4 regions of the Streptomyces sp. NPDC037288 genome follow, and region 2 is predicted to be linked to each of the others. Evidence: riboswitches for the same ligand, from Rfam matches in the RefSeq annotation. Region 2 holds a riboswitch; each other region holds the start of a gene.
What was found. A riboswitch is a leader RNA that binds a small molecule or an ion and turns the genes downstream of it on or off. The one in region 2 is predicted to bind cyclic di-AMP.

Region 1 (6,895 bases), on a different contig from region 2:
GGGTGCGGCCCGGGGTCGAGGAGGAGCAGGACGACCGGCGCCGCCAGGGCACGTCCTCCGCCCCGGGCGCGCTGTCGTCCCCCTGCAGTCCGCTCGCGATCCCGGTGCAGATCTCCTCCAGCTGCCCCACCTGTTCCGGCGTGAGCCGGTCGAACAGGGTGGTGCGCACGGTCTCGACGTGCCCGGGCGCCGTACGCTCCAGCACGGCCATCCCCTCGTCCGTCAGCACGGCGATGCTGCTGCGCTTGTCCCAGCGGCAGTCCTCCCGGCGCACCAGCCCGTCCCGTTCGAGACGGGTCACCGCATAGGTCAGCCGGCTGCGCGTGATCTTCAGCGTCTCGGCGAGATCGGTCATGCGCAGCCGCCGCTCGGGCGCCTCGGAGAGGTTGGCCAGCACGGAGTAGAACAGATGCGGCATGCGGGCCGTCTGCTGGAGGTTCCGGTCGATCGCGTCGTCCAGCAGCCGGGCGGCGGCCAGGTAGGCGCGCCAGGCGCGCTGCTCCTCGGGAGTGAGCCAGCGGGTCGTCATGCCGCCAGTGTAAGTTTGTTTCAAACTTGAACCAAGTCTGACTTTTCAGGGAGAGCGCGCCGATGTCGTACCCCTATGTGCTGCTGTCCGCCGCCGTCTCCCTCGACGGCTACCTGGACGACACCGGCCCCGAACGGCTCCTGCTGTCCAGCCCGGCCGACTTCGACCGGGTCGACGCCGTCCGGGCCTCCGTCGACGCCATCCTGGTCGGCGCCGGGACGATCCGCGCCGACAACCCACGGCTGCTGGTCAACTCCGCCGAGCGCCGCGCGGCCCGCGTGGCCGAGGGCAGGCCGGAGTACCCGCTGAAGGTGACCGTCACCGCCACCGGCGACCTCGACCCCGGCGCCCACTTCTGGCACACCGGCGGCGGCAAGCTCGTCTACACGACCGACAAGGGCGCCGAACAGGCCGCACGCCTCCTCGGCGGCACCGCCGACATCGTCCCGCTCGGCCCCGACCTCGACTGGCGGGCCCTGCTGGGCCACCTGCACGGCGTGCGCGGCGTACGGCGCCTGATGGTCGAGGGCGGCGGCACGATCCACACCCAACTGCTCCAGCAGGGCCTGGCCGACGAGCTCCAACTGGTCCTCGCGCCGCTGTTCGTCGGCGACCCGGCCGCCCCCCGCCTGTTCGGGCCGGGCGCCTACCAGGCCGGCCGGCTGCGCCTCGCCGAAACCCGCCGCATGGAGGACGTGGTCCTCATGCGCTACGAGCCCACGGCCCCCGGCGCCGGCCCGGTCCCCACCGCCGCCGACCGCCACTGGCTGCGCACCGCCTGCGACCTGGCCGCGCTGTGCCCGCCCTCGGAGACGGCGTTCAGCGTCGGCGCGGTGGTGGTCGCCGCCGACGGTACCGAGCTGGCCCGGGGGCATTCCCGGGAGGGCGGCGACCCCGTGGTGCACGCGGAGGAGGCGGCCCTGGCGAAGATCGATCCGGCGGATCCGCGGTTGGCCGCCGCCACGGTGTATTCCAGCCTGGAGCCCTGCGCCCGGCGTGCCTCGCGGCCGGCGCCGTGTGCCGAGCTGATCCTGCGGGCGGGGGTGCGGCGGGTGGTCACGGCCTGGCAGGAGCCGGACACGTTTGTCTCCGCGGCCGACGGGACGGGGGTCCTGGTCGGCGGAGGTGCACAGGTGGTCGTACTGCCGGAGCTGGAGGGACTCGCCAAGGCGCCGAACATGCATCTGCTGGGACGCTGAAAACACCCAGGGCCGGAATCCACTGGATTCCGGCCCTGGGCCTTCAGTAGCGGGGACAGGATTTGAACCTGCGACCTCTGGGTTATGAGCCCAGCGAGCTACCGAGCTGCTCCACCCCGCGTCGTTGTGACTCCAGAGTACCCCATCCGCAGGGCGGCGCGCACACCGCTTTCCCGCGGGCCGCCCCGACGGGGAGATCGTCTGTACCGAGAGTGATCGGACGACCGCCCTCCGCATAACATCTGAGTCACCATCAAAAACCCCGAGACTCCTGAACGCCGGCCAAGTCGCCCGTTTTGGAGGGCTCCTGACCGGTAAGTCCAGGCCGGAAAACGTTAATGATCAAGTCGAACGGCTTGGAAAGTGACCAGCAGGTCTATTAACGTTCGATAACGCAGCGCGGTCGTCCCAGCCGTCACAAGAGACGGCTCCGTGCGCACGCGCCGAATCCCGCAAGGGAACCGGGGAACCACCACCTTGGGGTGAATCACGCGGATGCCGTGACCGGTATACGCGCGTAGGAGACCTTCCTGCTCCGAACCCGTCAGCTAACCCGGTAGGCGGAGGAAGGAAAGGAGTACGCCCGAGTGGCGTCCAACCACCCTGCCCCAGAAGCCCCGTTCATGCCCGAGCCGGCCGAGCCCGAGACCTTCGGCTACGGCTCCTACCGCGCCGAAGAGGGCCCCTGGGAGGAGTGGAACCCCACCGAGGACTCCCTGACCCCGGTCCGCGGCCGGCACCGCGTCGCCAAGCAGCGCGGCGGCTTCGCGCGCAGCTCCACCGTCCTCGGCGTCGGCGTGCTCGCCGCGGTCGGCGCCGGCGGCATGGCCAGCGCCAACACCGGCAAGCCGCCGGTCTCCATATCCCTGCCGGACCTGGACTCCGTCGGCCACCTCTTCGGCGACGACTCCTCCGACGCGCACCACACCGACACCACCGCGCTCAGCAACGTCGGCGTGACCTCGGCCGACAGCAAGGACTCCGACGCGGGCGAGGCCCTGCGCAACCGGATCATGGCCCAGGCCGAGCAGCAGCAGAACAAGGCCGACAGCAAGGCCACCGCCGCCGCGCTCGCCGCGGCCGAGAAGCAGACCGCCGCCGCCGCGGCCAAGGCGGAGAAGGACGCCGCCGCCAAGGCCACCGCCGCCAAGGAGAAGGCGGAGGCCGACGCCGAGAAGGCGGCCGAGGCCAAGCGGCTGGCCGAGCTGGCCAAGCAGTACCAGCTGCCCGTCGTCTCGTACACGATCACCGGCACCTTCGGCCAGCCCGGCGCCATGTGGTCCTCCGGCTACCACACCGGCCTCGACTTCGCCGCCCCCACCGGCACCCTCATCAAGGCCATCCACGGGGGCACGATCACCCAGGCCGGCTGGGCCGGAGCCTACGGCTACCGCACGGTCCTCACCCTCGACGACGGCACCGAGCTGTGGTTCTGCCACCAGTCCTCGATCAACGTCAAGGTCGGCCAGAAGGTCTCGACCGGCGAGGTCATCGGCCGCATCGGCGCCACCGGCAACGTCACCGGCCCGCACCTGCACCTCGAGGTCCACCCCGACGGCCAGGCCGCCGGCATCGACCCGGCGCCCTGGCTGCGGGACAAGGGCCTCAACCCCTGAGCGTGTCAGCCATGAGAAACATGTGAAATCGGCGCCGGCGGTGGAATGCGATCATCCACCGCCGGTGTTGACGTCGAGCATGACTTCTCTGCGCACACTCGGTTCCTCCGGCCTCGAGGTCTTCCCGCTCTCCCTGGGCGGCAACGTCTTCGGCTGGACCGCCGACGAGGAGACCTCCTTCGCCGTCCTCGACGCCTACACGGCCGCCGGCGGCAACTTCATCGACACCGCCGACTCCTACTCCGCCTGGATCGAGGGCAACAAGGGCGGTGAGTCCGAGACGATCATCGGCAAGTGGGTCAAGGCCCGCGGCAACCGCGCCGACGTCGTCATCGCCACCAAGGTCAGCCAGCACCCCGAGTACCAGGGCCTGTCCGCGACCAACATCAGGGCCGCCGCCGACGCCTCCCTGCGCCGCCTGGACACCGACTACATCGACCTCTACTACACCCACTTCGACAAGCCCGAGGTGCCGGTCGAGGAGATCATCGGCGCGCTGGACGAGCTGGTGAAGGCGGGCAAGGTCCGGCACATCGCCGCCTCCAACATCAGCCCCGAGCGGCTGCAGGCCTCCCTGGACTTCTCCGACCGCGAGGGCCTGGCCCGCTACGTCGCCCTCCAGCCGCACTACAACCTCGTCTCCCGCGAGACCTACGAGGGCCCGCTGCAGGACCTGGCCGCCCGCGAGGGCCTGTCCGCCGTGCCGTACTTCTCCCTCGCCTCGGGCTTCCTGACCGGCAAGTACCGCCCCGGCGCCAAGGTCGACAGCGCCCGCGCGGACCGGGCCGAGCGGTACGCGGAATCCGAGCGCGGCCGACGGGTCCTGGCGGCCCTGGACGAGATCGCCGCCGCGCACGAGGTCCCCGTCGCCACGGTCGCCCTCGCCTGGCTGGCCGCCCAGCCGACGATCACCGCCCCGATCGCCTCGGCCCGCACGGTGGCCCAGCTCCCGGCGCTGACGGGGGTGGCGGACCTGAAGCTGACGGACACCGAACTGGCGAAGCTGACGGAGGCGTCGGCATAACTTCCCGGGCCAGCGGCGGCTGACCTTCTCCCGCCGCTGTCTATGACCGGTACGGGTTGTACGCGGGATACGGCGCCTTGTACGCGGGATACGGCGCCGCCGGATACCCGTACCCCGGCCAATACGCCGTAGGCATCCGCGCGGGAGCAGTCGCCCCGGCCGCATACTCCAGAGCCGGCCGAGCCACATCCCTCCGCTTCCACAGTTCGTCCAGCAGCTCCCGCTCCCGTACGACGAACTCGGCCCCGCCCTTCCCCTTGCGCCCCCGGTGCCGCAGAGACGCCAGCGACGTCGCGTACGCCTCGTACTGCGCCACGGCGCGCGCCGCGGGTCGCCCGGCGTGGTGGCGGGCGTAGTCACGGGCCGCCCGCCGCGCCCGCATCGACCCGAGCGCGCACGGCTCGGCGGGCCCCAGCCAGCCGGCCAGCACATACGCCGGCAGTTCCGTCCGCACGGTCCGCAGCTGCCGCTGCCGCGTCCAGATCGCGAGCCAGGTCAGCAGCCCGAAGACGGGCACCATGAATCCGCCGTAGACGGCGAAGAACCCGAACTCGCCGAAGGTGGAGGAGCCGTTCCAGAAGGCGTGCATGCTCATCGCGAGCAGCAGACCGCAGAGCGGCAGCAGCACCCGCCGGGCACGCTGCCGCTCGGCGGAGAGCGCGGCGACGCCGAAGCCGATGCCGGTCAGGACGGTGAACAGGGGGTGCGCGAACGGGGACATCACGATGCGCACGAAGAAGGTGGCGGCGGTGACGGAGGCGATGCCGCGGCCGCCGCTGAGCTGGTCGGTCCCGAAGGCCGTACCCAGGTAGAGGATGTTCTCGGTGAACGCGAACCCGGTGGCGGTGGTCCCGGCCACCACCACCCCGTCCACGATCCCGGTGAAGTCACGTCTGCGGAAGAGGAAGACGAGCAGGACGGCGGCGGCCTTGGCGGACTCCTCCACGACGGGCGCTATCACGGTGGCGCCCAGGGTGTCGGCACCGGCCGGATCGGCGGTCGCGGTGGCTATCCACTTGGTCGCGAAGCTGTTGGCGACGATGGCTATCAGCGCCGCCGCGCACGCTCCCCAGGCGAAGGCGAAGACCAGGTTCCGCCAGGGGCCCGGCTCAACCCGGTCCAGCCACCGGAAGGCGGCTATGAGCCACGGCACGGGCAGCACGGCCAGTCCGAGCCCGACGAGGAACCCCTCCGTACCGGTCTGTCTGCGCACCAGCGCGAGAATGACCAGCCCGGACAGTGCCAGCAGTGTGATCAGTGTCCCGTATCTCACCCACCTGTGCTGCCACCAGCGCGGATGGTGAAGCACAAGGCCCTCGGGGCCCGGGGGATACGTCGGAAACGGAGGACTGGTGGCCACGGCATCGACCCTAACGGTGGCGGGGCGAGGGGCTGGAGCGTTTACCGGCCCCGATGCGGTACGCGCTATCGGTCCTGGCTGTGCGGTACGCGGCGGAAGAGCAGATCGTTCACGACATGTCCCTTGTCCAGTCCCTGCCCCTCGAAACGGGTCAGCGGCCGGGACGCGGGGCGCGCCGCGAAACCGCCGTCCGCCTGCGTGTTCTCGAAGTCGGGGTGCGCGGTGAGCACCTCGAGCATCTGCTCGGCGTACGGCTCCCAGTCGGTCGCGCAGTGCACGATCGCGCCGGGCTTCAGCCGGGTCGCGGCGAGCGTCAGGAACTCGGGCTGGATGAGCCGCCGCTTGTGATGCCGCTTCTTGGGCCAGGGGTCCGGGAAGTACACCCGCAGCCCGTCGAGCGAGTCGGGGGCGAGCATCTCCCTGAGCAGGATGATCGCGTCACCGTTCGCCACCCGGACGTTGGAGAGGCCGTTCCGGTCGGCGAGAGCCAGCAGATTGCCCTGCCCGGGGGTGTGCACGTCGACGGCGAGGATGCCGGTGTCCGGGTCGGCGGCGGCCATCTGTGCGGTGGCCTCGCCCATCCCGAACCCGATCTCCAGCACGACCGGCCTGTCGTTCCCGAACAGCTCGCCGAGGTCGATGACCCGCTGCCCGTCGATGTCGAGCCCCCACTTGGGCCACAGCCGCTGCAGCGCGTCCGCCTGCCCGGCGGTCACCCGGCTGCGCCGCGGCTGGAAACTCCGGATCCGCCGCTCGAAGTGCGACCCGGCGGGATCGGCCTTGGGCCCGTCCGGGAACCGCGGCTCCCCCTTGGTCCGGGTATGCCGGACGGAGACGCCGGGGGTGTGCGGAGTCGGCGAGGGGGCTTCGGGGAGGTTCAGCGAGTCAGACACAGTGCTTCCGATTTTACGGCCCGCCGGGAGGGCGCCTTTGCGAGCCGAGCATGTCCAGCACCCGGCGCCCCACCTCCCGCCCGATCGGCAGGGAAGCGGTGGCCGCAGGCGAGGGCGCGTTCAGGACGTGCACGGCCCGCGCCCCCTCGCGGATGAGGAAGTCGTCCACCAGCGTCCCGTCCCGCAGCACCGCCTGCGCCCGCACGCCGGCAGGGGCCCGCACCAGGTCGTCCGCCTCCACGCCGGGCAACAACCGGCGCACCGCCGTCAGGAA
Region 2 (6,895 bases):
CTTCGGGGAGGAAGGGCTGGTAGGTCATGTACGACCGGGGGTCGACGACCGTGACGGTCGCCTCTCCGTAGCGCATCTTCTTGAGAATGCGCCGAGCTGCGTACAGGCCTACGTACCCACCGCCTACTACGAGGATCCTGGGACGCTCCGTGGTGCTCATGCCATCGAGTATCCACCCGCCTGGGAGGGGTCGCTCGTGCGCCCCTTCACAAGCTCCGACAGACCCTGTGTTACACTCCGCGACTCGCGTGACGCAGATCATGGCGACCGAGGGGAACCGCAGCATCCTCGGAGCCGTTGTCAATGCCGCGTGAGCTGCCTCTCTCGGCGGCGGGCGGGCGTGTGAGCCGTTCGCAACACCCCCGTCGCCACGCGATCCGAAGGTGTCCCACGACCTCCATCTGAACATGTTCAAGGACGTCTTGGACACCCGAAAGGGCCATCGGACCCCCTTGTGTGCCCCGACCGGTCCGAATTCCTTGTGAAGAACTTCACGAAGTTTTCCGACACCACCTCGCCGAGGGCCCCGGAAGGACCCCGCGGCGGCGCTCAGACGTTATCCGACCTGCTCAGGCGTTGGCTACTCACAAGTAACATCAGGTCCCCCGGTGACGGTCGGCCCGCGTCGCGGAAACGACGGCCCTGGTTCCCCGGGAGGAACCAGGGCCGCTCGGCGTCCCCCAGGCCGGCTGCCGCCTAGCCGACCGCCTCTTCGGCCTCTTCCGCCACCTTGAAGGCGATGCCGTCGAGGATGTCGTGCTCGCTGACGACGACCTCCTCGGCGCCGATCCGCTCCATGATCGCGAGCAGGACCAGGGCGCCCGCGCCGATGACGTCGACCCGGCCCGGGTGCATGGACGGGATCGCGGCGCGCTCGGCGTGCGTGGAGCCAAGCAGCCACTCGGTGATCCCGCGGACGCGGTCGCGGGAGATCCGGGAGTGGTGGATGCGCGCGGAGTCGTACTCGGGCAGCTCCTGGGCGATCGCGGAGACGGTGGTGACCGAGCCGGCCAGGCCCACCAGGGTGTGCGCCTCGCGCAGCGGGACCGTCTGCTCCGCGAGGTCCAGGGCGGCCTCGATGTCGGCCCGTATGGCGGCGATCTGCTCCTCGGTGGGCGGGTCGGAGACCTTGCCGCCCCGCACCAGGTGACGTTCCGTCATGCGCACGCAGCCGACGTCCACCGACCGCGCCGCCCGGACGTGGTCGTCGCCGACGACGAACTCGGTGGAGCCGCCGCCGATGTCCACGACGAGGTAGGGCCTGGTCAGGTCCTTGCGCCCCGCCAGCTCCTTGGTCGCGCCGGTGAAGGAGAACTCGGCCTCCTGGTCGCCGGTGATGACCTCCGGCTCGACTCCGAGGATGTCCAGCACGCCGCGTACGAAGTCGTCCCGGTTCTCGGCGTCGCGGGAGGCGGAGGTGGCCACGAAGCGCAGGCGCTCGGCGCCGTGCTCCTTGATCACGGCCGCGTACTCACGGCAGGCCGCGAACGTGCGCTCCAGCGCCTCCGGGGCCAGCCGGCCGGTGCGGTCGACGCCCTGGCCGAGCCGCACGATCGTCATCCGGCGGTCGAGGTCGACGAGTTCACCGGTCCCGGGATGGACGTCGGCGACCAGCAGACGGATGGAGTTCGTACCGCAGTCGACGGCGGCGACGCGGGTCACTTCTCGTCCCCCTCGTCCTCGGGGTGTTCGAGGGTCACACAGGCACCCTTGCTCCACCACTGCGGCAGCATGGCGAGCGCCTCGTCGCCGAGCGGGTTCACGCCGGGGCCCGCGGCCAGCGAGTGGGCCACCAGGACGTGCAGGCACTTGACCCGGTCCGGCATGCCGCCCGCGCTCGGGAAGCCCTTCAGCTCCTCGATCTCGTCACGGCGCCGGATGTAGTCCTCGTGCGCGGCCCGGTAGGCGGCGGCCAGCTCGGGGTCCGTCTGCAGCCGCTCGGTCATCTCCTTCATCACGCCGTTCGCCTCCAGCGTGCCGATGGCGGAGGACGCCTTGGGACACGTGAGGTAGTACAGCGTCGGGAAGGGCGTGCCGTCGGGCAGCCGCGGCGCGGTCTCCACGACGTCCGGCTGGCCGCACGGGCAGCGGTGCGCGATGGCCCGCAGGCCCCTCGGCGGGCGGCCGAGCTGCTGCTTGAAGGCCTCGACGTCCGCGTCGGTGGGCTCGGTGCGCAAAGTGGGCGGCGGGGGCGTTTCCATGACTGCTCTTCGAAGCTTTCTGTCGGTTACGGCCAAAGGCCGGCGTTACTGCTCACTGGTCGGAGGCGTCGGACTTGTCGACCCCGTCCCAGACGTTCGCGTACCAGGGCCGGTGGGCGGCCCGGAGGTCGGTGCGGGACTGCTGGGCCGCGCCCGGGTCGACGACCACGTACCCGGTTTCGCCGGGCTTCACATAGTGCAGCCGGCGCCGGATCTGCTGCTCGGCGTAGGAGTCGTCCTGCCAGCGTGCCTTGAGGTCGCGCAGCTGCTCGACCCGCTTGCGGGCCTGCTCCTGCTGGCGCTGGAGGTCGGCGATCTCCGCGCGCTGGGAGACGTACTGCCGCATCGGGTAGGCGAGCGCGACGATCATCGAGCACAGCACCAGCGCGAGCAGCGCCGCCCGGCCGGTGAGCCGGGAGCGGCGGGCCTGCCGCTTGGTCTGGGAGCGGTAGACCCGGGCCGCCGTCTGCTCGCCGAGCAGCCGCAGCCTGGTCGCGGTGGAGAAACGGTCGCGGTCCTTCACGGCCATGTGGCTCTCCGCCTCCCCTTGCCTTGCGCGTCACACGTGCGTACGTCCCCGGACACGGTACGGGACCGGGTCCGGGGACGTACGTATGACTGGCTAATACTTAGCCCGGGTTGCGTCAGCCCTTGGAGACGTCGATGTGGCCGCGGAAGCGCGGGAAGGCGCTGCGGCCCGCGTACACGGCGGCGTCGTCGAGGATCTCCTCGATGCGCAGCAGCTGGTTGTACTTGGCGACACGCTCGGAGCGGGCCGGGGCGCCGGTCTTGATCTGGCCGCAGTTGGTGGCGACGGCCAGGTCGGCGATGGTGACGTCCTCGGTCTCGCCGGAGCGGTGGGACATCATGCACTTGAAGCCGTTGCGCTGGGCCAGCTCGACGGCGTCCAGGGTCTCGGTCAGCGAGCCGATCTGGTTGACCTTGACGAGGAGGGCGTTGGCGGTGCCCTCCTCGATGCCACGGGCCAGCCGCTCGGGGTTGGTGACGAACAGGTCGTCACCCACCAGCTGGACCTTGTCACCCAGACGGTCGGTGATGACCTTCCAGCCGGCCCAGTCGTCCTCGAACAGCGGGTCCTCGATGGAGACGAGCGGGTAGGCCGCGACGAGCTCCTCGTAGTACTCCGTCATCTCGGCGGCGGAGCGCTCCTTGCCCTCGAAGAGGTACTTGCCGTCCTTGTAGAACTCGGAGGCGGCCACGTCGAGGGCGAGGGCGATCTGCTGGCCGGGGACGTAGCCGGCCTCCTTGACGGCCTCGAGGATGAGGTCGAGGGCCTCGCGGTTGGAGCCCAGGTTCGGGGCGAAGCCGCCCTCGTCGCCGAGGCCGGTGGACAGGCCCTTGCCCTTCAGGACCTTCTTCAGGGTGTGGTAGACCTCGGTGCCCCAGCGCAGGGCCTCGGAGAAGGACTCCGCGCCGATCGGGGCGATCATGAACTCCTGGATGTCCACGTTGGAGTCCGCGTGCGAGCCGCCGTTGAGGATGTTCATCATCGGCACCGGCAGCAGGTGCGCGTTCGGGCCGCCCAGGTAGCGGAAGAGGGGGAGGTCGGAGGCCTCGGAGGCGGCGTGGGCGACGGCGAGGGAGACGCCGAGGATGGCGTTGGCGCCGAGGGAGCCCTTGTTGTCGGTGGCGTCCAGGTCGAACATGGCCTGGTCGATCAGGCGCTGCTCGGTGGCGTCGTAGCCGACCAGCTCCGGGCCGATCTGCTCGATGACGGCGAGGACGGCCTTCTCGACGCCCTTGCCCTGGTAACGGTTGGGGTCACCGTCGCGCAGCTCGATGGCCTCGAAGGCGCCGGTCGAGGCGCCGGACGGGACGGCGGCACGACCCGTGCTGCCGTCGTCGAGGCCGACCTCGACCTCGACCGTGGGGTTGCCTCGGGAGTCCAGGATTTCCCGGGCTACGACGACGTCGATGGACGGCACGAGCATCTCCTTCTTGGATGTGACGCTGGAAGTGCGGGGCTTGCTGCCTTACGGCTGTGCCTTGCGACTAGAGCCTAACCGTCTCCGGGGGATCGGCCACCGACCGACCGCCCCGTGGACGGGGAGGCACACGCAGACGGTACCCATTGTTCATGAACGGAACAAAGGGTGGATGCAGAGGGCACGCACATGGGCACGCGCACGGGCGCGCGGGGCGCGCGCAAAAGACCCCGCCCCGGCGCGTACGGGGGAACACGCGCCGGGGCGGGGAGCCCGTGGGGACGGGGGCGGGCCTGAGTGCCGCTGCCGCTTACTTCAGGTGCAGCTGCTGGCCCGGGTAGATGAGGTTCGCGTCCTCGACGATGTCCTTGTTCAGCTGGAAGAGCTTCTGCCAGCCGCCCTGGACGTGGTGCTCGACGGCGATGGAGCTGAGGGTGTCACCGGTGACGACCTTGTACTCGCCGTCACCCTTCTTGACCTTCTTGCCGGTCGGGGTGGTGACGGTCTTGCTCTTGGCCGGGGCCGTGCGCTCGGCGGAGCGGGAGGCGGCCTGCTGGCCGGAGCGCGTGGCGGTGCTGGGCGCGGTGGTCTTCGACGAGGTGGTGTTCGAGGGGGCGCTGGGCGCGGAGCCGTTGTACGCGGCGCCCGACAGGCCCGTGCCGCAGACCGGCCAGGCACCCTTGCCCTGACCCGCGAGGACCTTCTCGGCGACGGTTATCTGCTGCGCCTTGGTGGCGAGGTCGGCGCGCGCGGCGTAGGCGGTACCGCCGTACGCGGCCCAGGTGGAGTTGGTGAACTGCAGGCCGCCGTAGAAGCCGTTGCCGGTGTTGATGGACCAGTTGCCGCCCGACTCGCACCGGGCGACCGCGTCCCACTCGGAGGCGGTGGCGGCGGAGGCGTTGCCGGCCGCCATCAGCGGGGCGGCGACGGCTGCGCCGGTGACACCGGCGAGCGCGATGACACGGGTGGCCTTGGACGGACGACGGTGCTTGCCCTTGCCGGAAAACAGCATGGATCGATCCCCTCACCGACGCCTGCGAGGTGAGCTGTCGGGTTCGGGCCGGTTGAGTTGCCCGGCCGCGCACTCGCTCTCGCGAGGCGCGGCTTCACCCCCAGCCGGTGCCGGCGTCAACCGCCGGATCCGGCACTTACCTTGGGTCCCCCGCTCCTGCCTGCGGCGCTTGACGCGACGACTGTTCCCGGGCAACCGCTGGCAGGATTCGGCGTTGCGACTGCCGGGGCTCGTGGTGACGAGCGGTCCTGACCGTAGACACGTGATCGAGGGAATTTCAAAGACGATCAGGGCTTCTGAGACTCATCCCACACTTTCACCGAAACGGACATCAGCGGCGAAACGGGGCGTCAACTACCGCTGGTTTTCGCCCTCTTAGGAACCGATTTCCAGGGTCTGACCGGCGGTGATGTGGTTCGGGTCGGCACCGATGACGCTCTTGTTCCCGTCGTAGAGCGCGTGCCATCCGCCGTCGACGCCCAGGGAGTCGGCGATGGAGGCGAGGGTGTCCCCCTCGCGGACGGTGTAGGCACCCGCCGTGCGACCGGCGTGACGGCCGGAGGAGGGGGTGTTCTGACCGTTTGTCACCGTTTCGTCCGCACTCCCACCACGGTGACGTCCGCCACTGCTGAGCGTGCCGGTGTCGACCAGGCTCCACGAACCGGCGGACTGCTGGTAATTGTCCGATTCGTCGGTACCGGGCGTTGCCGTCGGCGAGCTGCCCCCGTCCTGGGAGCCGCCACCTCCGGTCGAGCCGGACTTGCCGGTCTTGTCGGACTTTGGGGCGCTGGTTCCGGTGGAGCCGCCGGTCGCGTCCGGGGTCTTTGCGGCGTGGTGGCTCCGCTGCGGAGCCGGCGTGGTGCTCGAGCCCGAGGAGGAGTCAGGGGCATCAGAACCGGAGGAATCCGAGCCGGAGGAACCGGAGGCGGAGGAACCGGGGGCGGAGTTGGAGCCGGAGCCGGAGTTGGAGCCGGAGCCCGGGTCGGAGTGGGAGCCGGAACCGGGGTCGGATGCCGATGACTCCGGCAGACCGGCCGAGCCGGAGGTGTCACCCGAGCCGGAGGTGTCGCCGGAGCCGCCGACGCCGGTGTCGACGTCGACCGAAGCGGAGTTGGAGGTCAGACCGGAGAGCAGGGCGCAGGTGGCCCACGGCTTGGTGCCCTGGTCGGCGAGGATCTTCTCGGCGACGGCTATCTGCTGCGAGCGGCTGGCCTGGTCGGCGCTGTCGGCGTACTGCGTACCGCCGTACTTGCCCCAGTCGTCCTGCGAGATCTGCAGGCCGCCGTAGTAGCCGTTCCCGGTGTCCGCGCTCCAGGAGCCGCCGCTCTCGCACTCGGCGACCTTGTCCCAGGTGGTGCCGTCGGCCGCGTTGGCGCTCGCGGCGCCGAGCAGCGGGATGGCGATGGCGGAGCCGGTCACTCCGGCCGCGACGAGGAGGGCCGGAGCCTGACGGGGGCGACGGTGACGACCGTTCCCGGAGAGCATGCGGAAGCCTTTCGTGCGACAGCAGGACCGGCGCGGCGCACTGGAATCCGTCGCCACGCTGATGGGTGAACGTATCGGCAGACGATCACTTGTCACAAGTTAATGCCGCGCAGATCACGTGAAGATCACAAAGTTGAACGCCCTTCATGTTCCCCGTCGCCCGGCTGCGCCGGCGGCCGGTGTGAACTCCACGGGCAGGGTGCGCAGGCCGCGCATGATGAGCCCGCCGCGCCAGCGCAACTCGTCCGGAT
Region 3 (6,895 bases), on a different contig from region 2:
GGCCGCCGGTGGGCAGGTCCGGGCCCGGGACGTGCTTCATCAGCGCGTCCAGGTCCGCGTTCGGATGGCGGATCAGGTGCCGGGCGGCGGCGATCACCTCGCCCAGGTTGTGCGGCGGCATGTTCGTCGCCATGCCCACGGCGATGCCCGAGGAGCCGTTGACCAGCAGGTTCGGGAAGGCGGCGGGCAGCGCCACCGGCTCCCGCTCCTGGCCGTCGTAGTTGGGTGCGAAGTCGACCGTGTCCTCGTCGATCGACTCGGTCATCAGGCTCGTCGCCTCGGCCTGGCGGCACTCGGTGTACCGCATGGCGGCCGGCGGGTCGTCGTTGCCCAGCGAGCCGAAGTTGCCGTGCCCGTCGACGAGCGGCACGCGCATGGAGAAGGGCTGCGCCATGCGCACCAGGGCGTCGTAGATCGACGCGTCGCCGTGCGGGTGCAGCTTGCCCATGACCTCGCCGACGACACGCGCGCACTTCACGTAGCCGCGGTCGGGGCGCAGGCCCATCTCGTTCATCTGGTACACGATCCGGCGGTGCACCGGCTTGAGGCCGTCACGGGCGTCCGGCAGGGCGCGCGAGTAGATGACCGAGTACGCGTACTCGAGGTAGGAGCCACGCATCTCGTCCACGACGTCGATGTCGAGGATCTTCTCCTCGTACGAATCGTCGGGCGGCGGGGTCTTCGTGCTGCGGCGGGCCATCGCTGCCTGGCTCCTTCTGATCTGTTCGTTCGCCTGCGGGGCGCCTCGTGCCGGTGTCGAGAGGGCGATTGTGCCCAATCCTTCGGGCCTCCGCGCGCTCGCCCTCCCGACACCGACGCGCCCCTCCGGCTCGCTCTTGCTGAAGCGTGGGACGGACCTGACGCCGACCATTGTGGACCGAGGCACTGACAGCCCGTGCCACTACCCGGTCCCGGCGGGCTTCCCGGGCCCACGAGCCGGGTCCGGGGCAGGCTACGTGATCCGCTCTGGGCGTACCTCCCGCGGGAACTTCGCCGAGCCCCCGCACGCTGTGCATACAGTGGCAGGAACGGCAGGAAGACCGCGGTTTCCACAACCGCATCCGCTCGCGAAGGGATGTACATGCCCATGGGTCACACGACCACAGCCGAGGCAGGCTCCGGGGGCCTGACAGCGACCGAGCACCGCCTGGCCAACGGTCTGCGCGTGGTGCTTTCCGAGGACCACCTGACCCCGGTGGCGGCGGTCTGCCTCTGGTACGACGTCGGCTCCCGTCACGAAGTCAAGGGACGCACCGGTCTGGCTCACCTTTTCGAGCACCTGATGTTCCAGGGTTCGGCGCAGGTCAACGGCAACGGCCACTTCGAGCTGGTGCAGGGCGCCGGCGGCTCGCTCAACGGCACCACCAGCTTCGAGCGCACCAACTACTTCGAGACCATGCCCGCGCACCAGCTGGAGCTCGCCCTCTGGCTGGAGGCCGACCGCATGGGCTCGCTGCTCGCCGCCCTGGACGACGAGTCCATGGAGAACCAGCGGGACGTCGTCAAGAACGAGCGCCGCCAGCGCTACGACAACGTCCCCTACGGCACCGCCTTCGAGAAGCTGACCGCCCTGTCGTACCCGGAGGGCCACCCCTACCACCACACGCCGATCGGCTCGATGGCGGACCTGGACGCGGCCACCCTGGAGGACGCCCGCCAGTTCTTCCGCACCTACTACGCGCCGAACAACGCGGTGCTCTCCGTGGTCGGCGACATCGACCCCGAGCAGACGCTCGCCTGGATCGAGAAGTACTTCGGTTCGATCACCGCGCACGACGGCAAGCCCGCGCCGCGTGACGGCTCCCTGCCGGAGGTCATCGGCGAGCAGAAGCGCGAGGTCCTCGTCGAGGAGGTCCCGGCGCGCGCCCTGATGGCCGCCTACCGGCTCCCGCACGACGGCACGCGCGCGTGCGACGCGGCCGACCTCGCCCTGACCGTCCTCGGCGGCGGTGAGTCCTCCCGCCTGTACAACCGGCTGGTGCGCCGCGACCGTACGGCCGTCGCGGCCGGCTTCGGCCTGCTGCGCCTGGCCGGCGCGCCCTCGATGGGCTGGCTGGACGTGAAGACCTCCGGTGACGTCGAGGTGCCGGTCATCGAGGCCGCCATCGACGAGGAGCTGGCCCGGTTCGCCGAGGAGGGCCCCACGCCCGAGGAAATGGAGCGCGCCCAGGCCCAGTTGGAGCGCGAGTGGCTGGACCGGCTCGGCACGGTCGCCGGCCGCGCCGACGAACTGTGCCGGTTCGCGGTCCTGTTCGGCGACCCGCAGCTCGCCCTCACCGCCGTCAAGCGTGTCCTGGAGATCACCCCCAAGGAGGTCCAGGAGGTCGCCAAGGCCCGTCTGCGCCCCGACAACCGCGCGGTCCTGGTCTACGAACCGAAGTCGCCGGAGGAGGTCCCGGACGCCGACGTCCCCGAGGACCCGGAGCAGGAAGCGACCGTAGAGGCCGGTAACGAGAACGAGGAGACGGCCAAGTGACCGAGCTCGCCACCATGGACTTCCACCCCCAGCCGCAGCCCGGCGAGGCCCGTCCCTGGGCGTTCCCGGCGCCCGAGCGCACCGCGCTCGACAACGGCCTGACCGTGCTGCGCTGCCACCGCCCCGGTCAGCAGGTCGTCGCCGTCGAGGTGCTGCTCGACGCCCCCCTGGACGCCGAGCCGGCCGGCCTGGACGGCGTTGCCACGATCATGGCGCGGGCCTTCTCCGAGGGCACCGACAAGCACTCCGCCGAGGAGTTCGCCGCCGAGCTGGAGCGCGCGGGCGCCACGCTCAACGCGCACGCCGACCACCCCGGCGTCCGGCTCAGCCTGGAGGTCCCGGCCTCCCGTCTGGCCAAGGGCCTCGGGCTGATCGCCGACGCCCTGCGCGCGCCCGCCTTCGCCGAGAGCGAGGTCGAGCGGCTGGTCCGCAACCGCCTGGACGAGATCCCGCACGAGCTGGCCAACCCCTCCCGCCGGGCCGCCAAGGAACTCTCCAAGGAGCTGTTCCCGGCGACCTCGCGGATGTCGCGTCCCCGCCAGGGCACGGAGGAGACCGTCGAGAAGATCGACGCCACCGCCGTACGCGCCTTCTACGACCGGTACGTTCGCCCCGCCACGGCCACGGCCGTCGTGGTCGGCGACCTCACCGGCACCGATCTGGACGCGCTGCTCGGTGACACCCTGGGCGCCTGGACCGGCACCCCGGGCGAGCCGCGGCCCGTGCCCCCGGTGAGCGCGGACGACACCGGACGCGTGGTCATCGTGGACCGGCCGGGCGCCGTGCAGACGCAGCTGCTCATCGGCCGCGTCGGCCCCGACCGGCACGACCGCGTGTGGCCCGCCCAGGTGCTCGGCACCTACTGCCTCGGCGGCACCCTCACCTCCCGCCTGGACCGCGTCCTGCGCGAGGAGAAGGGCTACACCTACGGTGTGCGCTCCTTCGGGCAGGTCCTCCGGTCCGCGCCGGACGGCACGGGCGCCTCGATGCTCGCCATCAGCGGCTCCGTGGACACCCCCAACACCGGTCCGGCGCTGGAGGACCTGTGGAAGGTGCTGCGCACCCTCGCGGCGGACGGCCTGACCGACGCCGAGCGGGACGTGGCCGTGCAGAACCTCGTCGGGGTGGCGCCGCTGAAGTACGAGACCGCGGCGGCCGTCGCGAGCACGCTGGCAGACCAGGTCGAGCAGCACCTGCCCGACGACTTCCAGGCGACGCTGTATCAGCAGCTGGCCGCGACGGGCACGGTGGAGGCCACCGCGGCGGTCGTGAACGCCTTCCCGGTGGACCGCCTGGTGACCGTCCTCGTCGGTGACGCCGCCGAGATCAAGGCGCCGGTCGAGGCACTCGGCATCGGCGAAGTGACCGTGGTGGCGGCCGAGTAGGTCACCGCGCGGGCGGCCGAGTAGCGGCACACACGCGTGGGGCCCTGACGACCGACGGGTCGTCAGGGCCCCTTGCGTGCTCCGCTCTCCACCTACCAGATGTCCGGATTGGGGCGGAGGTTGCCCGTCTGCCCTGTGGGATGCGCTACAAAAGCCCGGATCCGTTTGAGATGGGAAAGCAGGCTTCCGTAGCGTCGTCCGGGCTGTTCGTCAGGCAGTGCGCCGCACCCGCGGCACCGGACAGCCATCGCCGAGTCCCCGTACGGCGCGAGCCAGGGGAGCCGGGGACCCACCGTCCCTGGGGTGAATCGGGCGCCCGCGCGTGAGCGAGGGGGTCCGTAGGAGACCTTCCTGCTCCGAACCCGTCAGCTAACCCGGTAGGCGAGAGGGAAGGAAAGGACCAGCCACTTCATGGCGTTCATGTGCGCCACCGGGAAGCACCGCAAGCCCGGCCGGGTCAAGCGCACCACCGCTCAGGCGGCCGGCGTCGCGGCCCTCGCCACCACCGGCGTCATCGGCACGGTCGCGGCGCCCGCGGCGTTCGCCGCCGAGAACACCGCCGAGCAGACCGGCCTCACCCCGGTGGTCAGCGTCGGAGACGACATAGCCGAGCAGATCGACGCGCAGGCCGCCGCCCAGCAGCAGGTCGCCGAGCAGAAGGCGGCCGAGGAGGCCGCGGCCAAGAGGGCCAAGGAGGTCCGCGAGGCCAGGGCGCGCGCCGCCCGCGAGGCCGAGCGCAAGCGTCTGAACGCCTTCGTCGCCCCGATCGCCCACTCCTACGTGTCGACGGCCTACAAGGCCAGCAGCTCCCTGTGGTCCTCCGGCTCGCACACCGGCATCGACTTCCACGCGGCCAGCGGCACGCCCGTCCACGCGGTCGGCGCGGGCACCGTCGTCTCCACCGGCTGGGGCGGCGCGTACGGCAACGAGATCGTGATCCGGATGGCCGACGGCATGTACACCCAGTACGGCCATCTGTCGTCGATCGGCGTCACGGTGGGGCAGCGGGTCACGCCGGGCCAGCAGATCGGTCTGTCCGGCGCGACCGGCAACGTCACCGGTCCGCACCTCCACTTCGAGGCCCGCACGACCCCCGACTACGGTTCGGACGTCGACCCCGTCGCCTACCTCCGCCAGCACGGCGTGGACGTCTGACGCCCCTGGCTCTGCCCGCGCAGCCCCGGCCCGCACCGGCCGGGGCTTTCGCTGTTTTCCGGGACGGACGCCGGACCCGCCGACCAAAAAATATCCATGGATTCCGGCCCGCCGTCGGAATTTCCGAGGTATTGGAATAGAGTCACGGAACACGCGTCCATCGTCGACGTTTCACGGGGATTAAGGCGGAGGTCGGTCATGCGTATTCCGGCGCACTCGGTGTGCACGGCGATCCGGGACGACATCGTCGCCGGTGTCCACGAGCGCGGCGCCCGCCTCACCGAGGAAGTCCTGGCCCGCCGCTACGGCGTCTCGCGCGTCCCCGTCCGCGAGGCCCTGCGCACCCTGGAGGCGGAGGGCTTCGTGGTGACCCGCCGGCACGCGGGCGCGTGCGTGGCCGAGCCGACCGAGCAGGAGGCCGCCGACCTGCTGGAGATGCGCATGCTCCTGGAGCCGCTCGGGGCCGCCCGGGCCGCCCAGCGCCGCACGGAGGCCCACCTCAAGGTGCTGCGCGGTCTGGTCAGGCTCGGTCAGGAGCGGGCCAGGAGGGGGCACAGCGACGATCTGCGCTCACTGGGCGGCTGGTTCCACGAGACGCTCGCCCAGGCCTGCGGCAGCCCCTCGCTGACCGCGATGCTCATCCAGCTGCGGCACAAGATCGCCTGGATGTACGCGGTGGAGGCGCCGCCGAGTCCGGTGGAGTCCTGGGTGGAACACGGCGCCATCGTCGACGCGGTGGCGCGCGGCGACGGCGAGCGCGCGCGGGCGGTCACGGCGCTGCACACCGAGCGTGCGACGGCCGCGCACCGGCTGCGTCGCCCCCGGGCCGCCGAGCGTGTGAGGACTTCGCAACACACCGTAAACATGTCGAGTCTTCGGCATTAACACGGAAGCCGTATACAAAGAAGGGGTATTCGGTGGTCCTGGATTTCCGCTGCCCCTATCCCGTGCGCCCTGAATTCAAGGTCCGGAAAAGGCGGAAGCCGCGCCACCCGGAATGGGTGGCGCGGCTTTCTCGCCTTGCTCAGACGGTCTCGGGCAGCTCTTCCAGGCCCTCGGAGACCAGCTTGGCCAGACGGTCCAGGGCGGCGTCCGCGCCCTCGGCGTCGGAGGCGAGGACGATCTCCTCGCCGCCCTGGGCGCCCAGACCCAGAACAGCCAGCATGGAGGCCGCGTTGACGGGGTTGCCGTCAGCCTTGGCGATCGTCACCGGGACGCCTGCGGCCGTGGCGGCTCGGACGAAGATGGAGGCGGGGCGGGCGTGGAGGCCCTCGGCCCAGCCGACGTTGACGCGGCGCTCAGCCATGTGTTGCTGCCCTTCAGTCTTCAGGGTTGTCTAGACCAGTTTCCCATATCGTGAAGCATGCCCGGAGCGGACCTTCGTCCCGCCCCGCGTGTCGTCGGACCGCGGCCTCGGTCCGACTCCTCGTTCTCCACAGACTGCCCCGCGCCGTTGTCGTACGCGAGCCGTACTCTGGGGCCCATGCAGACCTCGGCGGACCGGCAGGACCGGTACCAGTACCCCGCCCACTGGGAGGCGGACGTGGTGCTGCGCGACGGGGGAACCGCGCGCATCCGGCCCATCACCGTTGATGACGCCGACCGCCTGGTCAGCTTCTACGAGCAGGTCTCGGACGAGTCGAAGTACTACCGCTTCTTCGCGCCGTACCCCAGGCTCTCCGCCAAGGACGTCCACCGCTTCACGCACCACGACTTTGTGGACCGGGTGGGACTCGCGGCCACCGTCGGCGGCGAGTTCATCGCCACCGTACGCTATGACCGCATCGGCGCCGACGGCATGCCCGCCTCCGCCCCCGCCGACGAGGCCGAGGTCGCCTTCCTCGTGCAGGACGCACACCAGGGCCGCGGGGTCGCCTCC
Region 4 (6,895 bases), on a different contig from region 2:
GGAGCGGCAGGTGCCGGGCGGGTCCGAGCGACCGGGAGGACGGGCATCCGAGCGACCGGGAGGACGGGCATCCGAGCGACCGGAGGGGACGGGCATCCGAGCCACCGGAGGGGACGGGCATCCGAGCCACCGGGGGAGGGATGTCTGCGGCGGACCGTGCATCGCACCGGGCCGTACCGGTCGCACAGGCTCCGTACGGCCGGTCGCCGCCGCGAGACGTGGCCCCGTGGGACGGCCGGGGTCAGCCGGCGCGGTGCACCACCGCGTCGCACAGCTCCATCAGCGCCGCCTTGGCGTCGCACTCCCGCAGCGGCGCCAGCGCGGCACGGGCCTCCTCCGCGTAGCGGACGGTGTCCCGGCGGGCCTGCTCCAGCGCGGGGTGGGCGCGCAGCGCGGCCAGCGCCTCGGCGTGCCGGGCGTCGTCACTGAGGTCGGAGTCCAGCAGCCGGCACAGTGCGATGTCCTCGGGCAGCCCCAGCCGGGCCGCCCGCTCACGCAGCCGCAGAACGGGCAGCGTCGGAATGCCCTCGCGCAGGTCGGTGCCGGGGGTCTTGCCGGACTCGTGCGAGTCGGAGGCGATGTCCAGGACGTCGTCGGCGAGCTGGAAGGCGACGCCGAGCCGCTCGCCGTACTGGGTGAGCACGTCGACGACCGTCTCGGCCGCGCCGGACATCATCGCGCCGAACCGGCACGACACCGCCACCAGCGAGCCCGTCTTGCCGCCGAGCACGTCCAGGTAGTGCTCGACCGGGTCGCGGCCGTCCGCGGGACCGGCGGTCTCCAGGATCTGGCCCGTGACCAGCCGCTCGAACGCGAGGGCCTGCACCCGGACGGCCTCGGGGCCGAGGTCGGCGAGGATCTGGGAGGCCCGGGCGAACAGGAAGTCCCCGGTGAGGACCGCGACCGAGTTGCCCCAGCGCGTGTTGGCGCTGTCCACGCCACGCCGTACGGCCGCCTCGTCCATGACGTCGTCGTGGTACAGCGTGGCCAGATGGGTCAGCTCCACCACCACGGCCGACGGTACGACACCCGGCGCGTAGGGGTCGCCGAACTGGGCCGCGAGCATCACGAGCAGCGGCCGGAACCGCTTCCCGCCGGCTCGCACGAGGTGCTGTGCGGCCTCCGTGATGAACGGGACCTCGCTCTTGGTGGCCTCGAGCAAGCCTTCCTCGACAGCCGTCAATCCGGCCTGGACATCGGCTTCCAGAGCCTGGTCCCGCACGCTCAGCCCGAACGGCCCGACGACGGTCACGAGGGGTCTCCTGTCTGCTGGTGTCTGCTGGCGATTACACGGTTTGTCGATAGGTCGCTGCCATCACTCGAGTCAGCGTATCCGGTCCTCTTTCGATCACCGATAGCGCCCACCGGTCCAGCCTGGGAGGTATCAGGTCATGACCGGGATACTTTTGATCAAGTAATAGGAACGTATATTTATCGACTTAATAGGAATCCGTCCGCTTTGTCGCAAGCCGAGAGGCGAGCGGAGTAATACCTCCACCCCCCTCCCCCGGAACAACGACGGGCGCCAGGTCGCAGGTTCCACCGTTCAGCCGATCCACCCGAATCCCCCATGTCCGACTTGAAGCACTTTGCTATTTCGTGAGTTGGGTCACGGGCACCCGTCGGCACCCCATTGGCCCCGGTTCCCCTTCCCGCCTTGCCCCGCTGGCGAGTTGAGGGTTGGCGAGCGCAAAGGATCAAGCACCTCATAGTGCATAGATCAAGGTCAAACAGGACGTTGTGTGAATCCGGTACTTGTTCCCGACATGTGCTCTCGCATACGTTCCGGGCCGTCGGGCGGACGCCGAATCCTGCCGCCGCCCGCATAACCATCCACGGACCCATTCGTATGGCAGGAGCGGGGGACCCAGGTAAGCGCCGGACCGGACGACACCCGTCGCGCCGGACCGGCTAGGGGTGAAGCCGTGCCTTCCCGGGCACGGCCGGGCACCTCCCCGCCCGAACCCGACAGCTCACCCCGCAGGCGTTGGAGAGGAACTTCCCCATGCCTGCTGCCGCTCAGCACCGCCGTACCCGGAACAACCGCCTCGTCCGCGCCCTCGCCGCCGCCGGCACCGGTGCCGCCGTCCTCGCCCTGCCGCTCATCGGGGCGACCAGCGCCTCCGCCGCGACCCCGGCCGCCACCACGGTCTCCACCACCCCCGCCGGTTACCCGAACACCCTTGACGGCTGGATCCGCGAGTCCCTCGCGATCATGGCTCAGAAGGGCATCCCGGGCACCTACAACGGCATCTACCGCAACGTCATGCGGGAGTCCTCCGGCAACCCGGCCGCCATCAACCTCTGGGACTCCAACGCCGCCAAGGGCATCCCGTCCAAGGGCCTGCTGCAGGTCATCGACCCGACGTTCAACGCGTACCACGTGGCCGGAACCTCCTTCAACATCTACGACCCGGTCGCGAACATCACCGCCGCCTGCAACTACGCGGCCGCGCGGTACGGGTCGATCGACAACGTCTTCGGCGCGTACTGACAGCTCCGCGGACCGGCAGCACGTCACCGGCCCGCCCGGTACGCCCCCCACCTGACGGAAGGGGCGCGCCGGGCGGCCACCGTGCGTCCTGCGGGCCCGCGCCGGACGGCCGCCTACTGATGGGCCGGTCAGTCGGTCGGAAACAGTCCTTCGAGGACGGCGGCGATGCCGTCGTCCTCGTTCGACAGGGTGATCTCGTCGGCCACCGCCTTGAGTTCGGGGTGCGCGTTCGCCATGGCGACCCCGTGTCCGGCCCAGTCGAACATCGGGATGTCGTTGGGCATGTCGCCGAACGCCAGGGCCTCCTGCGCGGCGATCCCGAGCCACTCGGCGGCCAGCGCGAGGCCGGTCGCCTTGGTCACCCCGGACGGCTGCAGCTCCACGGTCCCCGGCCCCGACATGGTGACCGTCGCCAGCGAGCCCACCACCTCGCGCGCTACCGCCGCCAACTCGTCGTCGGACAGGCCGGCATGGCGCAACAGCACCTTGCTGATGGGCTCGCACCACAGGTCGTCGCGCCGGCCGACCCGCACCGCGGGCAGGGTCGGGTGCGGCATCAGATAGCCCGGCTCGATGAGCGTGAGCCCGTCGACGCCGTCCTGGTCGACGGCCGCGTAGACCTGCCCCACCTCGGCCTCGATCTTGCCGAGCGCGGTCTCGGCCAGCTCCCGGTCCAGCCGGACCGACCACAGCAGACGGCCGGACGCGGCGTCGTAGACCTGCGCGCCCTGCCCGCACACCGCGAGCCCCGTGCAGCCGAGATGCTCGAGCAGTGGCCGTACCCGCGGGGCCGGGCGGCCCGTCACCACCAGATGCCGGACACCGGCCCGCGCCACCCGCGCGAGCGCGGCGAGCGACCGGTCGGAGACGGTGTCGTCGCCGCGCAGCAGCGTTCCGTCCAGGTCGGTGGCGATCAGAGCGTACGCGGGGGAGGCGGCCATGATCAGAGAATACGGATACCTCGCCCCGCCGACTCATCTTGTCGTCCTGCGTACTTACGTACTGGTCAGCCCCAAGTGGCGCCCTCCGCCCCCTTGATGACGTGTCGGCCTTCCCGGAGGCATCAGCCGTGGGCCGCCGCCAGGTGTGCCGTCAGGCGCGGAGAGGCGAACTCCGTACCGCAGACGAAGCGCATCACCGGGCCGTACGACGACGCCGCCGGCAGGCCCGTGAAATACAGCCCGGAGACGGAGGAGACGTAGCCGGGGCCGAGTTTGGGCGTACCGCGGCTCACGGCGAGCCGGGTGCGCAGTTCGTGGCCGAGGAAGTCCATCGCCGCGATGTCGACGCGGTAGCCGGTGGCGGCGATGACGTGGTCGGCGGTGAGCCGCTCGGTGCGTCCGCCGTGTGTGCGGACGGTGAGGACGGGGCTGCCGTCCGGCGCCTCGGCGCCCACCACCCGCTCCACGTCCTGGACCAGCACGGCGCTCTGGAAGCGCTCGCGCAGCCACCAGGCGCCGAGCGGTCCGAGGACCCGGCGGACCAGGAAGTGGCGGGTGGTCTCGGGCAGATAGCGGTAGGGGTGGGGGTAGTGGCTGAGCGCCCACAGCGACCAGGCCCGGCCGAAGGGGGACTCGGGGCGCAGCTTCGGCTGGTCCCAGGGCGGGGCGCCGAAGGCGACCCGGCCGCGGCCACGCGCGACGACACGCACGCGTGCCCCCGCCTCGGCGGCGAGCGCGGCCGTCTCCAGCGCGGACTGGCCGGCGCCGATCACGATCAGCTCCTTGCCGGCGAAGCGGCCCAGGTCGTGGTGCTGGGAGCTGTGAGAGACCGGGCCCGTGGGCGCCGGTCCGTCGGCCGCGGCTCCCGCGAGCTCCGCCGGGAGGTGCGCCAGGCCGGACAGCCCGGTGGCGACGACGACGGCACGCGCGGTGAACAACTCGCCCGAGTCCAGCTTCAGTTCGAAGCCGCCGCTCTTGTCGCGGTCCACGGAGACGACCCGCACCCGCTCCAGGCCGGGGATCAGTTTCTGCTGGAACCACTCGCCGTAGGCGATGAACGTCTCCACCGGGATGATGTCCTCGTCGGTCACCAGGCGGCGGATCCCGGCCGCGTCGCAGTAGTCGGCGAGGGTGTGACCGGGCTGCGGGCAGTCGAGGTTGGAGGCGGCGGGCGTCGACTTCAGGAGCATGCCCTCGGGCATGTGGTCGCGCCAGCTGACCATGGGGTCGCCGAAGACGCGGACGGGGATGCCGCGCGCCCGCAGATGGGCGGCGGTGGACAGGCCGAAAGGCCCGGCCCCGATGACTGCAACCGGTCGAGTCACGAAGTCCCTCCCCAGGACACGGTGCGCCACGCTTGGTGGCCTTGCCTACTTCGTGGATGTGCTGCTGCCGCGGCGGTTGGTCCGCCACAGCTGATAGAGGTGCTTCGCGCCCGGACGCACGAAGCGGGCGAGCATCGTGAGGAACGGCAGCGGGTCGTCACCCGCGAGCCAGGCCAGCTCCGTCCCGCTCGCCTTCGCCGGCGCGTGCGGCGTCGTATAGCCGCTGCGGCGGTAGGCGAGCAGGGCGGGCAGGTCGATGTTCTCCACGATGTAGCGGTGGCCGGCGCGCTGCTCCCCCTCCGGAACGGGGCGGCCGGTCAGATTCAGATGCATGGCGCGTACGACGTCCACGCCCGACTCGTTCTCGAAGAGGCGGAACTGGGCGCCCACGCGGGGGTTGAAGTCGAGGAGCTTGTACTGTCCGTCGCGCCGGTCGAAGCGCAGGTCGAGGTCGATGATGCCGCTGTAGCCGATCTGCTTGATGAAACGTGCGGCGAGGTCCGCGAGTTCCGGGTTGTCGACGACGTACGCGTTCGCCGTCATGCCGGCGTGCGGCGGCCAGGAGCGGACCTTGACGCCGGTGAACAGGGCGAGGGGGCTGGAGTCCTGGCCGAAGCAGGCGTGCACGATCCAGTCCTCGGCCTCCTCGCGCGGCAGATACTCCTGGAGGATCACGCCCGGCCGCGCCCCCCAGTCCCGGGCGAGGGTGAGCAGACCCTCGCGGGTGGCGATCCTCGTGGTGCCGCCCACCGCGGGACGGGTGCGCCGTACGAACGCCTCCCGGTTCTTGGCCACCACCGGGAAGCGGGCCGTGTCGGCGAAGGCGACGACGTCGTCGTACGACTCGGGGAACGCCGACGCGGGACTCGCGATGCCGTGCTCCACGCACAGTTCGTGCAGGCCCTGCTTGCTGGCGAGCCGGCGCGGCAGGACGGGGTCGACACGCGGGAAGAGAAAAGATCCGGCCAGCTCGTCCTGGTGTTCCGCGATCAGTACGGCGGCCTCCTCGTCGGTCGGGACGAGGACGGTGGGGCGGCCGATACGGCGGCCGATGCGCAGCAGGCCCTCGACCAGGCGGTCCGGGTCCTCCGCACCGGTCGTCGGCCATACGAAGGCCTTCTTCAGATAACGGGAGGAGGCCGCGGGCGTGTACGCGTCCTCGGTGATGGCATACATGGGCACGCCGAGCCGGCCCAGGCTGCGGATCGCCCCGACGCCGCCGTGGTGCAGCGGGTAGTCGCCGAACTTGACGATCAGTCCTGGTACGTCCCGGTCCGCCTCGAACGGCAACCCGACGGTGTCTCCGGCCACGGGTCCCCCCACGTGTCCCCCCAATGGAACGGACCCACCCCGTCCGCGTCCCCAAAGGACGCTAAGCCGGAATTACCGCCTCCGACAAGGCTTATCCGGACATTGCGAACTCTTTAGGCAGGGTACGAGCAACCTTTCGAAGCTTCTTCGACACACACCTTCGGACATCCCCCGGGCGCCACAGGAGGCACTGCCCAAGACAGGCATCCCAGCCGTAACGTGTGGCGCGACCACATGGAACGATCGCCGTGCACGGCCCGGATGAGAGTGAGGCAGCACCCCATGCCCCCCTTCGACGTCCCCGAGGGCGACCCCTTCGGACCGCACAACCTTCCCTATGGCGTGTTCTCGCCCTCCGGCAGTACGGAGCGGAGGGTCGGCGTCCGGCTCGGGGACCACGTCCTCGACGCGGGCGCCGCAGCCGCCGCCCTCGGCTCACCCCACCACGCGCTGCTCGCACGCCCCACCCTCAACCCGCTGCTGGCCGCCGGCCGCCCCACCTGGTCGGAGGTACGGCGCGCCGTCACGGCCTGGGTCACGGACCCCGCGCACCGCGAGGCCGTCGAGCCGCTGTTCCACCCCCTGTCCGAGGTGACCCTGCACCTGCCCTTCGAGGTGGCGGACTACGTCGACTTCTACGCCTCGGAGAACCACGCCCGCAACGTCGGCCAGATCTTCCGCCCGGACGCCGAGGACTCCCTCACCCCCAACTGGAAGCACCTGCCCATCGGATACCACGGCCGCTCCGGCACGGTCGTCGTCTCCGGTACGGACGTCGTACGGCCCTCCGGGCAGCGCAAGGCCCCGGCCGACCCGGCACCCGT

Region 1: it holds a riboswitch for cyclic di-AMP, as region 2 does, so the genes downstream of both, ACZ7GZ_RS38065 (M23 family metallopeptidase) here and ACZ7GZ_RS17615 (transglycosylase family protein) in region 2, are expected to answer to the same signal.
Region 3: it holds a riboswitch for cyclic di-AMP, as region 2 does, so the genes downstream of both, ACZ7GZ_RS16580 (M23 family metallopeptidase) here and ACZ7GZ_RS17615 (transglycosylase family protein) in region 2, are expected to answer to the same signal.
Region 4: it holds a riboswitch for cyclic di-AMP, as region 2 does, so the genes downstream of both, ACZ7GZ_RS12240 (transglycosylase SLT domain-containing protein) here and ACZ7GZ_RS17615 (transglycosylase family protein) in region 2, are expected to answer to the same signal.

The regions. Positions count from the first base shown of each region.
Region 1 is NZ_JBVJVY010000061.1:4,694-11,588, forward strand. It holds gene ACZ7GZ_RS38050 (MarR family winged helix-turn-helix transcriptional regulator) at 1-529, opposite strand, end outside; gene ACZ7GZ_RS38055 (dihydrofolate reductase family protein) at 592-1,728, shown strand; tRNA gene ACZ7GZ_RS38060 (tRNA-Met) at 1,776-1,849, opposite strand; cyclic di-AMP (ydaO/yuaA leader) riboswitch at 2,160-2,306, shown strand; gene ACZ7GZ_RS38065 (M23 family metallopeptidase) at 2,316-3,344, shown strand; gene ACZ7GZ_RS38070 (aldo/keto reductase) at 3,424-4,368, shown strand; gene ACZ7GZ_RS38075 (PrsW family intramembrane metalloprotease) at 4,409-5,728, opposite strand; gene trmB (tRNA (guanosine(46)-N7)-methyltransferase TrmB) at 5,794-6,621, opposite strand; gene lhgO (L-2-hydroxyglutarate oxidase) at 6,635-6,895, opposite strand, start outside.
Region 2 is NZ_JBVJVY010000013.1:91,674-98,568, reverse strand. It holds gene ACZ7GZ_RS17640 (NAD(P)/FAD-dependent oxidoreductase) at 1-160, opposite strand, end outside; gene ACZ7GZ_RS17635 (Ppx/GppA phosphatase family protein) at 697-1,662, opposite strand; gene ACZ7GZ_RS17630 (DUF501 domain-containing protein) at 1,659-2,201, opposite strand; gene ACZ7GZ_RS17625 (FtsB family cell division protein) at 2,254-2,730, opposite strand; gene eno (phosphopyruvate hydratase) at 2,846-4,153, opposite strand; gene ACZ7GZ_RS17615 (transglycosylase family protein) at 4,458-5,159, opposite strand; cyclic di-AMP (ydaO/yuaA leader) riboswitch at 5,164-5,337, opposite strand; gene ACZ7GZ_RS17610 (transglycosylase family protein) at 5,535-6,644, opposite strand; gene ACZ7GZ_RS17605 (cytochrome P450 family protein) at 6,789-6,895, opposite strand, start outside.
Region 3 is NZ_JBVJVY010000012.1:36,774-43,668, reverse strand. It holds gene ACZ7GZ_RS16595 (DNA gyrase/topoisomerase IV subunit A) at 1-700, opposite strand, end outside; gene ACZ7GZ_RS16590 (M16 family metallopeptidase) at 1,082-2,476, shown strand; gene ACZ7GZ_RS16585 (M16 family metallopeptidase) at 2,473-3,861, shown strand; cyclic di-AMP (ydaO/yuaA leader) riboswitch at 4,100-4,260, shown strand; gene ACZ7GZ_RS16580 (M23 family metallopeptidase) at 4,273-5,016, shown strand; gene ACZ7GZ_RS16575 (GntR family transcriptional regulator) at 5,215-5,901, shown strand; gene ACZ7GZ_RS16570 (HPr family phosphocarrier protein) at 6,041-6,322, opposite strand; gene ACZ7GZ_RS16565 (bifunctional acetate--CoA ligase family protein/GNAT family N-acetyltransferase) at 6,500-6,895, shown strand, end outside.
Region 4 is NZ_JBVJVY010000008.1:77,981-84,875, reverse strand. It holds gene ACZ7GZ_RS12245 (polyprenyl synthetase family protein) at 242-1,252, opposite strand; cyclic di-AMP (ydaO/yuaA leader) riboswitch at 1,829-2,002, shown strand; gene ACZ7GZ_RS12240 (transglycosylase SLT domain-containing protein) at 2,006-2,494, shown strand; gene ACZ7GZ_RS12235 (HAD family hydrolase) at 2,623-3,435, opposite strand; gene ACZ7GZ_RS12230 (FAD-dependent oxidoreductase) at 3,558-4,760, opposite strand; gene ACZ7GZ_RS12225 (carboxylate--amine ligase) at 4,806-6,050, opposite strand; gene fahA (fumarylacetoacetase) at 6,354-6,895, shown strand, end outside.